DNA from 2 places in the Pseudoalteromonas sp. P1-11 genome. Region 1 is predicted to be linked to the other one. Evidence: predicted binding sites of a transcription regulator. Region 1 holds the regulator's gene; the other holds the start of a gene.
What was found. Region 1 encodes LexA, which represses DNA repair genes until DNA is damaged. Its sites were predicted from a motif close to TACTGTATNNNNATACAGTA; they were not measured.
Positions count from the first base shown of each region.

Region 1 (8,200 bases):
TGTGCATTAGCGGTAATTTGTATTTTAGTGGGTGGCTGAAAAGGGCGCCCCGTTAAACCATTAAAGCTCTGCTGCTCGTCAGTATTAATAACAGTAATAAGCGGGATCGTTAAAAAGTGCTCAAACACTATTTGCGTGGGGTTAGGCACTTGCGCAGTAATATTATCGAGTGATGTGGGGTAGTCTGCTTGAGTAAATGGGTTTGTAAGTGTGCGCTTAGCAAGGTGCTTACCGTGTACGTATTCAAGTGGTATCGCGCTCATTACTAAGCCGCCTAACAGCCAAGCTAAAATTTGTAAGGCAAGTAAATAGCCTAGCCACTTATGTAGTTTTCGAGCGCGCTTAAATAGTTGTTTTCTCATTTTGTGCTTCTTATTATTTTTAGCGTTAGTGTATTACAGCAGCCCATGCTTTTACTGCGGCATTTTGTCGCAGTTATTCATAAGCTTACTCTAACTTTATAAAAATAATAAAAAGGAGCGATAAAAAATCAGTGAGGCTGTGTTTAATGCTCACGTAAGGCATTTATTAGCCCTTGTTTACTCATTTTAGAGCGGCCGCTAATGCCGAGCTCTTTAGCTTTATTGTACAGCTGCTTTTTAGTGCGCTGCTCATACTTTGAGGCTTTGCCGCCTTTAACTGCGGTTTTATGAGTATTGCTATTAGCAATGCGCGCGGCTTTTTGTTTGCTCATGCCTTCATCTCGAAGTGCATCGTACTGATCGTCGTTTTTAATTTGCGGGCCATGATCTACCATAATTGTCCTCCTGAAGCGTTTAATTACACAGTGTGTGTATAACTTTCATACATAAACGGTAAAATTAAGCGTAACTAGCCTAACCCGTTTTATAAGGCAAATTAGGTGCCAATGGCGTTTAAACAGGTATTTTCTATGAATAAAGCCATGTTTAGCGCTTAGTTGATTTGGTATAAAAGTAAAACTGCGTTAAAGTTTGCGATGAAACTATAAGAGGGTAAAAAGCAGACAATGTCGGAAATTCAATTTTTAAATGTAGATCTAGAGCTTGAGTCTAAACAAGATATTAGCGCCCTGGTGGCAGACTTAAAGAAAAACGCGATGGTTTTGCATTATGACAAAGACGAATATCGTCAATTGGCGCGTATTGAAGCCTCAGGTGATATAACCACGCCAGACAAAGCAATCAACCACTTATGTGAATTAATAGAGTCGTGTTCACGTAATGCGCTTAAGCAGTGGCTAAGCTGTTCGCGCAGAACGTTTGATATAGGCTTTGAGTCGGGCACGTCACCTAAGTGTTTTAACCAAGCTCTACATGCAGATACACTGCTACGTATATCTGCCATTGGCGCTGGTATGGAAATAACGATTTACCCTATCGAAAAGTAGCCATAGTTAATTATTTGCGCTCGACAACCGCTGCGGTCATTTTTGATACGCAGCAAAGCTCGCCGCGGCTATTGGTTATTTTTATTTCCCATACAGAACTGCGCTTACCAATATGAAATGCACGAGTAACGGCGGTTAAAGTGCCATTTCGAGAGGCCTTTAAGTGGCTGGCGCTAATTTCCTGTCCAACACAATAAAATTTTGTAAAGTCCACGACAAAGTTAGCGGCGTAGCTTGCTACGGTTTCGGCAAGTACCACATTTGCGCCACCATGTACCATACCAATAGGATTATGATGCTCAGGAATAGCAGGCATGGTAGCCACTAGGTAATCATCTCCTATTTCGGTTATTTCTATGCCCATGGTTTTCATTAGCGTGCCTTGGCCGTTTATTCCCTCATCTAACTGTTTGCAAAGCTCTAATGTGATGGGTTGATGCCAAATACTCATAATTACTCCTTTATATTGAAAGCAAATTTATAGCATTTTAAATACTGAACGTCTGTAATTACCTAAAATTTATCCAAGTGCGGTGTATTTGGCTATTTTAAAGCACAATTTAAATTTGCGATTTTTATTTAACTGTATATACTCACAGTTAAATGTACTGTATGGAAAACCAGTTGTATGCGACCATTAACTAAACGCCAAGCTCAAATACTCGAACTAATAAAAGTTTTTATTAAAGACACTGGTATGCCTCCTACACGTGCCGAAATTGCGCAAACACTCGGTTTTAAAAGTGCCAATGCCGCAGAAGAGCACTTAAAAGCGCTTGCCAAAAAAGGTGTTATTAAAATGAAACCAGGCGCAAGCCGTGGTATTCAATTGGTTGAAGAAGAGGAGCCTGAGCAACTAGGTCTACCATTAATAGGTAGAGTTGCAGCGGGTTCGCCTATTTTGGCGCAAGAACATGTTGAGAGTCACTGTAAAATAGACCCACTCATGTTTAAACCAGCCGCCGACTTTTTACTGCGTGTTAACGGCATGAGTATGAAAGATATAGGTATTATGGATGGTGACTTGCTTGCCGTACACCGTACTCAAACAGCAGAAAACGGCCAAGTTGTGGTTGCACGAGTAGATGAAGACGTAACCGTAAAACGCCTAGAAAAAGCAGGCCGAAAAGTATTATTACACGCCGAAAACGAAGAGTTTACGCCAATTGAAGTAGACCTTGAAAACGAATCTTTTAATATTGAAGGGTTAGCCGTTGGCGTAATAAGAAATGCCGACTGGATGTAATTTTTAACTATTTTTAAGTAATATCTATAAATGCGCACTTTTTAGTGTGCATTTTTGTTTTAGAAACAAACCTTCCACCATCTCAAAGCGCCCTAAAATTATTTAGGCTGTAAACTTTTTTTCACTCATACTTTTATCTTCCTAAGCGTGTTACATCCCTTAATTTTGCTCGTATCTTGGCTGTTAAATAACAATTTAATACGCCGTCATTTAGTCAAATTTAAAATATCACTTGATTGTTTTTTATACTAAAACTTGCTTGTTGTACGTTTTTTAGCTAATCATTAATGTGCTGGACTAACAATAACTCACAGCTTTTTAGTTATGAGAACACACAATATACACAAACCTTTTGTTGTCCTAGCGATACCGATCAAAAATAAGATTGGTTAAAAAATAAAAATAACGAATTGGCGTTTAAGCCGTATGCCTCTTCGCTTTGCATTCGCAATAGCATCAAAGGAGCCGTCACATGGGTAAACTGACCTCTACCTTGTGGCTTGTGTTGATTATGTTCCCGCAGCAAGTGCTGGCTAATAGCCAATACAATATGCGCAAGGGCGTAACCGATATAAGTAATAATGTATATCAGCTACACATGACCATATTTTTAATATGTTGTGTGATTGGGGTGATAGTGTTCGCAATAATGTTTTGGGCACTGATTCATCACCGTAAATCTAAAGGGGCAGTTCCTGCCCAATTTCATGAAAGTACCAAAGTAGAAATTCTTTGGACTGCCATTCCGTTTGTTATTTTAATTGCCATGGCAATCCCTGCCACTAAAACCCTCATTGCGATGGAAGATGCCAGTAAGGCCGACTTAACCATTAAAATTACAGGGTCACAGTGGAAGTGGCATTATGAATACATGGGAGAAGACGTAGAGTTTTACTCTATTTTATCTACCCCTCAAGACGAAATAGCCAACCTTGCTAATAAAAACCCTAATTACTTACTTGAGGTTGATAAACCTTTAGTACTGCCAATTAATCAAAAGGTGCGTTTTTTAATGACCTCTGATGATGTTATTCACTCTTGGTGGGTACCCGATTTTGCCGTTAAAAAAGATGCCAATCCGGGGTTTATCAACGAAACGTGGACCAACATTAACGAAGAAGGTATTTACCGAGGACAGTGTGCAGAACTGTGCGGTAAAGATCATGGTTTTATGCCCGTGGTGGTTGAAGCTAAATCGCAAGAGGACTTTAACGCATGGCTTGCAGATGCTAAGCAAGCTAAGCAAAAAGCCGCACTTGCTGATGCCGCATTGCTTGAGACAACAATTCCTAAAGAAGAGCTAATGACACTAGGTGAGCAAGTGTATATGGCAAGTTGCGCTGCGTGTCATCAACCTACTGGTATGGGGTTACCGGGAGTATTTCCTGCGCTAAAAGGCAGCCCCATTGTTTTGGGTGATATAAAAGATCACATTGATGTAGTGATTCATGGCCGCCCAGGAACTGCAATGCAGGCATTTGCAAAGCAGCTCTCAATTAAACAACTTGCAGCGGTAATTACCTATAAACGTAATGCGTGGGGTAATGAAACGGGTGATGTCATCCAACCTAGTGAAATTCAGGCAGCACTTGATGCGGAGGCGAACTAATGAGTAGCATAGTAGAACAACCTAACGCCAATGACGCTCACCACGGCCATCACCCAGCCAAAGGTTTTAAACGTTGGTTATACACAACAAACCATAAAGATATTGGCAGCATGTACTTAATTTTTTCGCTGACTATGTTTTTAATTGGCGGTGCAATGGCCATGGTTATTCGGGCTGAGTTATTTCAGCCAGGATTACAATTGGTAGACCCACACTTTTTTAACCAAATGACCACAGTACACGGTTTAATTATGGTGTTTGGTGCTGTAATGCCAGCCTTTACAGGGCTTGCTAACTGGATGGTACCGCTCATGATTGGCGCGCCAGATATGGCACTGCCCAGAATGAACAACTGGAGCTTTTGGATTTTACCCTTCGCTTTTTTAATTTTATTGGCATCGCTATTAATGCCTGGAGGCGGCCCCGCATTTGGCTGGACGTTCTATGCGCCGCTTTCAACAACGTACAGTAACGACAACACCGCAATGTTTGTGTTTGCAGTGCATATTATGGGGATTAGCTCAATTATGGGCGCAATAAACGTAATTGTGACCATTGTTAATTTACGGGCCCCAGGCATGACATGGATGAAACTACCATTATTTGTTTGGACATGGCTAATAACCGCATTTTTATTAATTGCTGTTATGCCCGTATTGGCCGGAGCGGTCACTATGGTGCTCACCGATAAATACTTTGGAACCAGCTTTTTTGATGCGGCAGGTGGCGGCGATCCGGTGATGTTTCAGCACATATTTTGGTTTTTTGGCCATCCCGAAGTGTACATCATGATTTTACCCGCCTTTGGTATTATTTCGACCATAGTGCCTACATTCTCACGTAAAAAACTATTTGGTTATGCCTCAATGGTTTACGCAACCTCCTCTATTGCATTACTGAGCTTTATTGTGTGGGCGCATCATATGTTTACGACCGGTATGCCGGTTGCTGGCGAGTTATTTTTTATGTACGCGACCATGCTGATATCGGTACCTACAGGGGTAAAAGTATTTAACTGGGTGGCCACTATGTGGCGAGGGTCAATAAGTTTTGAAGTGCCCATGCTATTTAGTATTGCCTTTATTGTGCTGTTTACCTTAGGGGGCTTTTCGGGGCTGATGTTGGCTATAACCCCTGCTGATTTTCAGTATCACGATACTTACTTTGTGGTGGCGCACTTTCATTACGTGTTAGTTACGGGGGCAATATTTTCGATTATGGCGGGGGCTTATTATTGGCTGCCTAAGTGGACGGGCAATATGTACAACATTGCCTTGGCTAAGTGGCACTTTTGGTTGTCGCTGGTAAGCGTAAATGTATTGTTTTTCCCTATGCATTTTGTAGGACTGGCAGGCATGCCGCGCCGTATTCCCGATTATGCCCTGCAGTTTGCTGATTTTAACGCAATCATAAGCATAGGTGGGTTTGCCTTTGGTTTATCGCAGTTACTCTTTGTGGCGGTGGTAATTAAATGTGCCCGAGGGGGCGATAAAGTCCCTGCAAAAGTATGGGATGGTGCTGAAGGTTTAGAATGGGAAGTGGACTCTCCTGCGCCGTATCATACTTTTTCTACGCCGCCGGAAATTAAATAATGACACATGCACCGCTATTAAAGCGCCTAATTCTTATTTGTATAGGTATGTTTGCTTTTGCATTTGCCTTAGTGCCCTTATATGACGTGTTCTGCGACATAACTGGGCTTAATGGCAAGCCATCGCTTGAGCAAGCTAAACAAAGTACACAGGTTGCACAAAATCGAGAAATAGGTGTGAGCTTTACAACCCATGCGCAAAGTGGTGCGCCGTTTATTGTTAAATCTAAAGAATACAGTGTTGATGTGAAACCAGGTGCCATGCGTGAGGTAATGTTTAGCGCAAAAAACACCAGTGATATTGATAAAGTAATGCAAGCGGTGCCTTCTGTATCGCCCGGAAAGGCAGCCAAGTACTTACATAAAATAGCGTGCTTTTGCTTTGATCAACAACCGCTAAAAGCGGGTGAGGAGCTTGAGTTTAAGCTGCTTTTTTATGTTGATACCGCACTGCCGAGCGATGTAGAAGAGCTAACTCTATCGTACACCGTATTTGATATTAGTGAGCAGCTAGTAGCAAGTAATAACTAGCCTGCATGTCTAGTGTAAAACTAGGAGCAAGTAACATGAATCAAAATTATGAAAACTACTACGTACCCGAGCAAAGTCCTTGGCCCATAGTGGGCGCGGTGGCGTTATTTTTTATTGCAGTGGGTGCGGCTTTAACAGTCATGAACTTAGAAAGTGAAGGGGGCAGCGGTGTGTACTTGCTATATGCAGGCATTGCAGTGCTGCTGTATATGATTTTTAGCTGGTTTAAAAATGTAATTAGCGAGTCTGATCAGGGCTTATATTCAGCGCAAATGGACCGCTCATTTCGACAAGGAATGAGCTGGTTTATATTCTCTGAAGTTATGTTTTTTATGGCCTTTTTTGGCGCATTATTTTACGCCCGCATACTGTCGGTGCCTTGGCTTGGCGGCGCTGGGAATAATGCGATGACCAACGAGGTGCTTTGGCCTACCTTTGAGGCCGTATGGCCACTACTAACCACACCAGCAGGTGAAACCACGCAAGCTATGGGGTGGCAAGGCTTACCCCTTATTAATACGCTTATTTTATTAGCGTCTTCGGTTACTTTGCATTTTGCTCACGTAGCCATTGAAAACAATAAACGTAAACCGCTAAAAGTGATGCTAGGGGCAACCATTTTATTGGGTGTGTGCTTTTTAGCATTGCAGGTAGAAGAATATATTTATGCCTACAACGACTTAAACTTAACACTAGATGCAGGCATTTACGGGAATACATTCTTTTTGCTGACAGGTTTTCATGGCATGCATGTGACCCTTGGCGCCATTATTTTGTTTGTTGTATTTGTGCGTATTTTAAAAGGCCACTTTACGAAAGATAAACATTTTGCGTTTCAAGCAGCGGCTTGGTACTGGCATTTTGTTGATGTGGTGTGGCTGTGTTTATTTGTTTTTGTGTATGTGTTGTAACGGCTAATGGTGAGTGATTAGCCTTTATAAAACCAAGTTTTACAGCGGCTATCACCATCACCAAAACCACCACAGAAAACAGCACGCGACGGCCTAAAAAATGCGACATAGGCCGACCGCCAGATTTATCGGTCACCATAATAAATAACGCTCTAAACAAGTTGAAAAGTATAAATAGTAACAGCAGCACAATAATAATTTTAATAATCACTGGGTTGACCCTTTATGCAGTTAATTTTAAGGCGTAAACAAAAGCTTAGCTCATTTATCGCACTTTGCGTTGTGGTAGCTGTGGTGCTGGTATGTGTACGTTTAGGGTATTGGCAATTAGCAAGGGCTGAGCAAAAGCAGCAACAGTTAACAGCTATAGCTAACATGCAAACCCAAGGCGTAATGAGCTGGCAGCAATTACAGGCAATGCCTTCAAAGTGGAATAAAACAGGTGTAGTGGTTGAGCTTGTCGGAAAAATAATAAATCAGCAATACTGGCTTTTAGATAACCAAGTTTACCAAGGGCAAGTCGGTTACGATTTATTGGTGTTATTTAAGCCAAGCCAAGCAAGTGACGCTTTACTCGTTAATTTAGGGTGGGTAAAAGCGCCTATTTCACGCAGCGAACTACCGAACATCCAACTTCCTAAACGTAATATTACGTTTAAAGCGCAGATAAAAGAGCGAAATTTAACGAGCTTTAACTTACAAACCAATTCGACAAAACAAGACCTTCAAAAACGAATTCAATCAATAGATTTACAAAAGCTAAGTGAGCAGAGTAATCAATCGTTATTTAATTTTATGGCTTATCGTCAAGGTGCAGGAGATGCGCTAGCTATACCGCATTATAAAGCGGTGGTGATGAGTCCGCAAAAGCACCAAGCGTATGCAGTGCAATGGTTTTTAATAGCCTTAGCCTGTGTAGTGGTGGCCATTTTTGCCAGTAAAA
Region 1 covers NZ_LJSP01000010.1:32,844-41,043, forward strand. The annotation lists gene AN390_RS15225 (hypothetical protein) at 1-362, opposite strand, end outside; gene AN390_RS15230 (Rho termination factor N-terminal domain-containing protein) at 506-757, opposite strand; gene AN390_RS15235 (hypothetical protein) at 989-1,369, shown strand; gene AN390_RS15240 (PaaI family thioesterase) at 1,380-1,820, opposite strand; gene lexA (transcriptional repressor LexA) at 1,998-2,615, shown strand; gene coxB (cytochrome c oxidase subunit II) at 3,088-4,224, shown strand; gene ctaD (cytochrome c oxidase subunit I) at 4,224-5,816, shown strand; gene AN390_RS15260 (cytochrome c oxidase assembly protein) at 5,816-6,346, shown strand; gene AN390_RS15265 (cytochrome c oxidase subunit 3) at 6,382-7,257, shown strand; gene AN390_RS19965 (DUF2909 domain-containing protein) at 7,157-7,468, opposite strand; gene AN390_RS15270 (SURF1 family protein) at 7,483-8,200, shown strand, end outside.

Region 2 (8,200 bases), on a different contig from region 1:
AAGAGCACGCGTCGGTGATTGTTCAACAAGGCGAGCAAGCGGGCATGAAAGCAATAAAATTAAGCCACTGCTTAAACCCTGAGCCACTAGCGATTAGAGATGACAAGTTACATATTCCTTTAACAGTAATCGATAATTGTGAACTATCAGTACGCAGGCGCTTAAATGACACGCACACCGCGCTTGCAAGTCCACAAATGGACGCCGCAGCATTTTATGACGATTTAACTAATGAGGCTATACATAAGCCATTGCTTGTTGCTAACGCATAAAAATAATTTAACACTTGTGCGTTTTAAAAGCCTAAAACACCTTATATTTAATAACCGGTTATGCAATAAAATAGAACAATTCTTTTTTTGTTTAAAAAAAGCATCCACAAATTAAATGCAATTGCTATAATGGCTGCAAATGGTATGACTTGAGTGCCATTATCATTAAATCAAGGTAATTAGGAACGTAATGAAGAAAACATTCACGCTAAATCATGAGAAAATCAAATACCCTCGTATGGTTGATGCTGCAAAGCATGAAGTGAAAAAATATTTGAAAAGAGAGCGCAATAAAACGCTACCTGTTGAAGCTGATTACTGGGCGTTTGACTGTAAGTTTGGCACAAGTGCCGATGATGCCGAAGTTGTTCACGTAGCTGAAATTAACAACAAGATCAGCGAAATCGAAAAGCAGGCGCTTACTTCGTTCTATGTTGAGATTTTAGCTAGACCTGCGCAGCGTGAATCGTTCGATCTAGATGATGATGAATAAACCAATAGCAATATTGTAGAAAATGGACCTAGATGGTCCATTTTTTGTTTATGGCAGTTATTAACATGTTTAGTGGTATAGAGTAGCGCTTAAATAAAAAGCTATTTTTATGCTAAGTGTTTAGCTTATTTTATACACTGTGACACTTTTTATATTTTTTACCGCTTGCACATGGGCAGGGGTCGTTTCTGGCAACTTTTATATCGGCGACCGGATTAATAATACCCTCTAAATAACGCCATTCACCGTCCTCTTTTATAAAGTCTGATTTCTCATCCAACTCACAATATAAGTTTTGGTAAAAATAATACGCGTTAAAGGCAACATAACCTCGCTCATCACTTTGCTGCGTATCGCGCACAACTAATTTTACAAAGCGGCAGCTATTGGCAAAGTCAGCAATTTCATTTACTGGGTTTTGTGTTTGTTTTTCTTTGGCGTAAGTTTTAAATACATAAGATGCATTTTTTAATGCATAAGCACTAAAGCGCGAACGCATTAGTTGCTCAGGTGTTGCTGGGGTTTTTATATCAAGATGATAAGGCTGGCAACAGTCACCATAATTAAGCTGACTGTTGCATAAGCAAGCGCTAGTACTGGTTACACTCATAAAATACTAATTAACATAAATTAAAAATGTATTTTACCAAGCTTATTGAGTAAGTGATATTGCTGTAGTGCTGGTTTTTTTAGTAAAGCAAAATAGCTTAGCGCTTCTTTTGTTTAAATTAAGCGATAAATTAACAAGCTGCTGCTCACTTACTATATCGGTCCACGTAATAATGGCTGCAAAGTTACCATTATGAAGTGCTGAATTAAGCACATACTCTAAATTTACTAAATGCTTTTGTCTTATTACAAGCAGTTTGCTGGTATCTATAGAGCAGCTATCTAGCAAGGCTTTACTAGGCACATGGTCGGGCGCAATCAGTAAGGTCCATGCGTTAGAGCTATTGTATTGGTGCAACACTTTTAGCATCTCAAACGTAGCAGAAATTTCATCTTCTACTTTTATTAAGTTTACCGACTCACTTTCATCATGTTGTTGGTAGCTTTTAACGGTTCTTACGGTAATTGGCTGTAGCATAGGTCTCACTCACTGGGTTTATATACAGTACATGTATACAGTAGTTTATACAGTTGTTGTGTGCAAGCGTTTTTTGTTATTTTTTATACAGTTAATGGTTTTAAAAAATAAAGAATAAAAATAACACTTTAAAAACAGTGGGTTATAATTTAAGCCGTGTAAGTGAAAGCTGAGGGTGTTTGCAGTACTGTATAAAGTGTAGCAGCGTTATACAGTACTTAAGGGATGGCTATACAGTTATTTTAGTGTGTTTTACAGTGCTTAGCTGTTAGCTATACAGTAGTTAGTCATTTTTTGGGATTAAGTGGGCAAACTGAATTTGGTGGATTTGCTCATACAAACTGGCTGCATAGCACTGAGCGTCTTTAAGACGTTTGGTGTCGATATATTTTCTTAAATCATCTAAAGCAGCGGTTGCCGGTTCATAGCCTTGGCTGCTGGCTAAACTCAGCCATGCTGCTGCGTGAAATACGCTTTTTGGTACGCCTTGGCCTTTGACAAAAAATAACCCTAAATAAAACTGGGCGCGATGATTTCCGGCCATTGCGGCAAGGCGCATCCACTTAGCTGCCAACGGTGCCTGGTTATGCTTTAAATAATACAGTGCTTTGTTAAGTGTTGTTTGCTCACTTACATCACTATTGTTTTCAGCGCTGTGGTTTGTAGGCTGTGTTACAAAATCTAAAATATTGTTTAATTGCTGCTCTAAGTCTTGTCCGCTAGGCTGAGTCTTATTCATATATTTTCTTTTTTATAGTTTCTACGTCAACAGTTTAGTATATCGCAAGGTAAAATGTCCTGTTTATACTTAATTTTATGGTAAAATCACGTCACTTTTTACTATCACAAGTCTATTATGCTCGAAGCTCTATTTAAACTCCGCGAAAATAACTCCAATGTGCGACGCGAAAGCATTGCTGGAATCACTACTTTCATTACTATGGTTTACATTGTATTTGTAAACCCTGCAATGCTTGCGGAAGCAGGCATGGATCAAGGTGCTGCGTTTGTTGCTACCTGTATTGCGGCTGCTATTGGCTGTTTTATTATGGGATTGTGGGCTAATTACCCTTTAGCACTTGCGCCGGGCATGGGTTTAAACGCATTTTTTACTTACGGTGTTGTACTGGGCATGGGTTATAGCTGGCAAGCTGCATTAGGTGCGGTATTTATGTCTGGTTGTATATTTTTAATATTAAGTTTGTTTAAGGTCAGAGAGTGGATAATTAATGCTATCCCTCTGGTTTTAAAGCAGGCTATTGCCACTGGTATTGGTGCGTTTTTAGCGTTAATTGCGCTTAAAAATGCAGGCATTATTGTTTCAAGCCCAGCTACATTAGTACAGCTTGGCGATATTACTTCGGCAGGTCCTTTATTAGCTATTTTAAGCTTTTTTGTCATTGCTGCTTTGCTTTATCGTGATATAAAAAGCGGCGTACTTATTAGCATTTTGCTAGTAACGGGCATTGCGTTAAGCCTCGACTTAGTTGAGTACCACGGCGTAATGTCAATGCCACCGTCTATTTTACCTACCTTCATGCAACTTGATTTTGCAGCAGCCTTTGAGCTTTCTATGCTGAGTGTAATCTTTGCGTTTTTGTTTGTTGATTTATTTGATACATCAGGCACGTTAGTTGCTGTAACTCAAAAAGCAGGCTTAGCCGATGAAAAAGGCAATATGCCACGTTTAGGGCGTGCTTTAAGTGCCGATAGTACAGCTACTATTGCGGGTGCAATGTTAGGTACTTCTACCACTACTTCTTATATTGAGTCTGTGGCCGGTGTATCGGTTGGTGGGCGTACTGGCTTAACAGCTGTTGTTGTGGGTATATGCTTTTTACTAATGATGTTTTTTGCGCCGCTTGCGCAAATGGTGCCGGCTTATGCAACAGCGGGTGCTATTTTATACGTTGCGGTATTAATGCTGCAAAACCTTAAGTTTGTAAACTGGGATGACATGAGCGATGCAATTCCGGTAAGTGTGGTACTACTTATGACGCCGCTTACATTCTCTATTGCGCACGGTATTGCTCTTGGTTTTATATCGTACACTGCGGTTAAAGTACTGTGTGGTAAACGCGATCAGGTTAGTATTAGCGTGTGGATTTTAACAGCGTTATTTATTATCAAGTTTGCATTTTTATCGTAATAGCTAATACCCATTCTTTTAGCTAAGAGGCTTAGTTTGAGGGTGGGTAAACATTTATTATTTAGTGGCTATCGCTTATGCCACTGCATTGTTATACCTTGCGTATCTATGTTGTGGTAAATGAGCGTTTATAACGTAGTTAGCGCTAGGTAGTGCCTCAAAATACGTTAGTATTTACCCATTGGTAAAAACAGCTTAACAGATACAAAAAAGCCCATACATTATGTATGGGCTTTCTTTTGGGTATTTAAAATTACCATTTCTTTTTAGGTGCAAATAATACGTCTAAGTCATCTTGCTCTGCTTCTGCTTTTTTCTTTAAGGCAGTGGCATTTGATGCTTTTAGTTCGGTGCTTATTTCTTCTAAATAGGCTTCAACTTCTTGGCGTTTTGCGTTTACGTATTCATCAGAATAGGTAACGGCACTAAGTGTGGCATAGGCTTTTTCAAAATATTGCCTAGCAGAGCCCACCATGCTCGCTGAGCGAGCAGATAAACCGCGTTTAATTTGACTTTCTATGTTAATTCTAAGTTGTAACTTTTCAAGGCGTTTATCTTCTGCTGCAAATACTTGGCTATCAACACGGCCTTTACTGTGCTCAGAGCGCATAATAACTCTAAGCTTTTTTATACCCTGAATTAACGAGACTAACTGCTTATCGTTACTTGGTAACGATAAATTGTCGCTGCTATTACCTTGTACTGCACCACTTAGCTTTTCTTTAGCTTCGTTCATTCTGCTTTTTAATGCTTTAGAATTAGGTGAATGGTTCACCATAGCGTTTAGTGCTTCGTAACATCTACGTTGTAAAACGCGTATAATGTTTTCAGAAAGCGGTATATTAGCGCTATTCATAAGTGCTTCTTCGGTTTCTTCAATTATCGCTTTTTGTTTTGTTAATTCTTTGCGACGTTCAATTTCTTGCTTTTCTTTGTGCTGCTGTACAGCGCTTACCCACAGTGCAATCACTATCAGTGCCACTATAAGCACAATTATAATCGAAACGATCATGGCTTAATTCTCGGATTCATAATCTATTTTTTTATATTACATCAAATATATGCTTTGAGGGTAGCTTTGCGCTGATTAACTTAAAAATATGTTAAAAATTAGATATAAGAATAATGTATTATAAGTTGAACCTGAATAAACATCGCTATCTGCAGCGGGTTTATTATGCTAGCCTTAATGCTTAAATAATGAAAATATACGTGCTTACTTTGCCAAGTTTTAACTAAATTAAGCTTGGTTTTGCTTAGTATTACCATCATATAAGCTTAATAATAACGTTAAAAACTGCAACCATGAAATTACAACAACTTAGATACATCGTAGAAGTTCAAAACCATAAGCTAAACGTATCAGCAACTGCTGAGAGTTTATTTACCTCACAGCCTGGTATATCTAAACAAGTGCGCATGCTTGAAGATGAGCTAGGTGTACAAATTTTTGGCCGCAGTGGTAAGCATTTAACGCATGTTACAGGTGCCGGCGAAGAAATAATCAACATTTCTCGCGAAATTTTATCTAAAGTCGAAGGTATAAAAGCGGTTGCTAATGAGCACACGCTGCCTGATCAGGGTAAACTAAATATAGCCACTACACACACGCAAGCACGTTATGCTTTGCCTAGTGTTATTCAGGGCTTTATGAAAAAATACCCAGCTGTTTCGCTGCATATGCATCAAGGTACACCACAACAGATTTCTGATGCGGCAGCGCGCGGTGACGCAGACTTTGCCATTGCAACTGAAGCACTTCATTTATACTCAGATTTAGTTATGCTGCCTTGCTATCATTGGAACCGCAGCATTGTGGTGGCAAAAGATCATCCTCTAGCACAAAAGGCCGACAATTTAACCGTTGCCGATATAGCGCAGTATCCGCTTATTACGTATGTATTTGGGTTTACTGGGCGCTCTGAGCTTGATAAAGCATTTAACGCGCACGGCCTTGAGCCGCACATTGTGTTTACTGCAACCGATGCCGATGTAATTAAAACTTATGTAAGGTTAGGGCTAGGTGTGGGTGTAGTTGCCTCAATGGCTGTTGATCAATTAAGTGACACAGATTTAGTGTGTATTGATGCCAGCCATTTATTTGAAGCTAGCACAACTAAAATTGGCTTTAGAAAGGGCAGTTTTTTACGTACTTATATGTATGACTTTATTGAGCGTTTTGCCCCGCATTTAACTAAAGAGCGAGTAGAGCGAGCCAGCTTATTACGTAATCAAGATGATGTTGATGCGTTATTTGCCGACATAGAACTGCCGGTAAAATAGTAAGACTTTTTAAGTATAAATACTAAAAAACCGCGTATTGCTAAAATACGCGGTTTTTTGTTTTTATACGCTTAACATTCAATAATGTTTACCGCTAATCCACCGCGAGCGGTTTCTTTATATTTGGTTTTCATGTCGTTACCGGTATCGAGCATGGTTTTAATCACTTTATCAAGCGACACCTTTTGCTCGCCACTGCCACGTATTGCTAGGCGAGAGGCATTAATTGCTTTAATGGCGCCCATGGCATTGCGCTCAATACACGGTACTTGTACCAATCCGCCTACAGGGTCGCAGGTTAGGCCTAAATTATGTTCCATGCCTATTTCGGCGGCGTTTTCAACATGTACTACATTACCACCAACAATTTCGGTGAGTGCGCCGGCAGCCATTGAACAGGCAACACCTACTTCACCTTGGCAGCCTACTTCTGCGCCCGAAATAGAGGCATTTTTTTTGTATAAAATACCAATAGCCGCTGCGGTTAATAAATAGCGTGTGGCTATGTCGCGGTCCACTTCTTTAATAAATGTGTGGTAGTACATTAAAACGGCCGGCAATATACCCGCAGCACCATTTGTTGGCGCCGTGACTACGCGCCCACCCGCGGCATTTTCTTCATTTACAGCTAAGGCAAATAAATCCACCCAATCCATTGCTCTGAGTGGGTCATTACTCACTTCTACATTTAGCTTTAAATACAAACTAGGTGCACGGCGTTTAACTTTTAAACCACCTGGTAAAATTCCCTCGGTGCGCATGCCACGTTCAATACAGGCTTTCATTACTTGCCAAATATTAAACAACTCGTCTTTAATATCGTCTTCTTTGCGCAGCGTTTTTTCGTTATGCATCATTAAAGTAGATACACTAAAGCCTGATTCTTTACACAGCTCTAGTAAATCTTTTGCACTTTCGAACGGGTAAGGAGCCGGGTTTTGTTCGCGTATATCAAGGGCTGCTTGTTTTTCGTTTTCAAATTCTTCATCGGTAACAATAAAGCCGCCGCCAATAGAGTAGTACACTTTGCTATATACTTTTTCGCCATTATTTGAGGCAATAATTTCCATGGCATTAGAGTGCTTAGGTAAGGTTTTACGGCGATGAAAAACAATAGCCCCTTGCTTAGGAAAATTCGCTTTATGGGTTTGGTTGAGGTATATCACTTGTTCTTTTTCAATGGTGGCAAGGATATCGTCAACTAAATCGGCATCTATTGTTTCTGGGTCGTAGCCGGCAAGCCCTAATATAACGGCTTTACCAGAGCCATGGCCTACGCCGGTTTGACCCAGTGAGCCATAAAGCTCTACCTTTATATCGGTAACAGAGGTTAAAAGTTGTTGCTCTTGTAGGTCATTAACAAATAAGCGCGAGGCACGCATTGGGCCAACGGTATGTGACGACGATGGGCCAATACCAATGCTAAACATATCAAATGCACTGATCATACTATGGGTCTCTACTTTATTTACTCAGCCCGAAAGCTGTTCTTTGAACGGTCGAGTATCATAACGTTAATTCTATATTATGTAACTATTTGGCCGTAAGTTTTACACTGGTAGGGCAAGCTGTTTTGTAAAGTTTTTTATAATGCTAGCCGTTGCTCCCCACAATAATCCGTGCGGTGTACTAAACCCTTGCAAGGTGATGGTTTTGCCAAAACGTTGAAAAGGAATAGGCTGCCAATTGGCCTCGTTTGAAAGCTGGGTAAGCGACAGTAAAAAGCTAGCTTGCACTTCATTAAAATCGTTCTCCCATACTGTGTGTTCATCAAGTAAACCCACAAATGGGCTAATGCTAAAGCCTGTTAGGGTCGAGTATTGTGGCAGCTGCCCGAGCACTTTAACATTACTTGGCGCTATATTAAGCTCTTCGTGTAGTTCTCGAAGCGCTGTGGTGCGCAGGTGTTTATCGCT
Region 2 covers NZ_LJSP01000007.1:845-9,044, forward strand. The annotation lists gene AN390_RS13135 (VC2046/SO_2500 family protein) at 1-272, shown strand, start outside; gene AN390_RS13140 (DUF6172 family protein) at 463-765, shown strand; gene AN390_RS13145 (YchJ family protein) at 896-1,375, opposite strand; gene AN390_RS13150 (SulA-like leucine-rich domain-containing protein) at 1,418-1,852, opposite strand; gene AN390_RS13155 (tetratricopeptide repeat protein) at 2,136-2,591, opposite strand; gene AN390_RS13160 (NCS2 family permease) at 2,709-4,001, shown strand; gene AN390_RS13165 (hypothetical protein) at 4,255-5,013, opposite strand; gene cysB (HTH-type transcriptional regulator CysB) at 5,307-6,284, shown strand; gene AN390_RS13175 (L-serine ammonia-lyase) at 6,356-7,732, opposite strand; gene AN390_RS13180 (CoA pyrophosphatase) at 7,835-8,200, opposite strand, start outside.
Region 2: the regulator LexA is predicted to act here: its motif matches at 1,876-1,895, upstream of AN390_RS13150 (SulA-like leucine-rich domain-containing protein).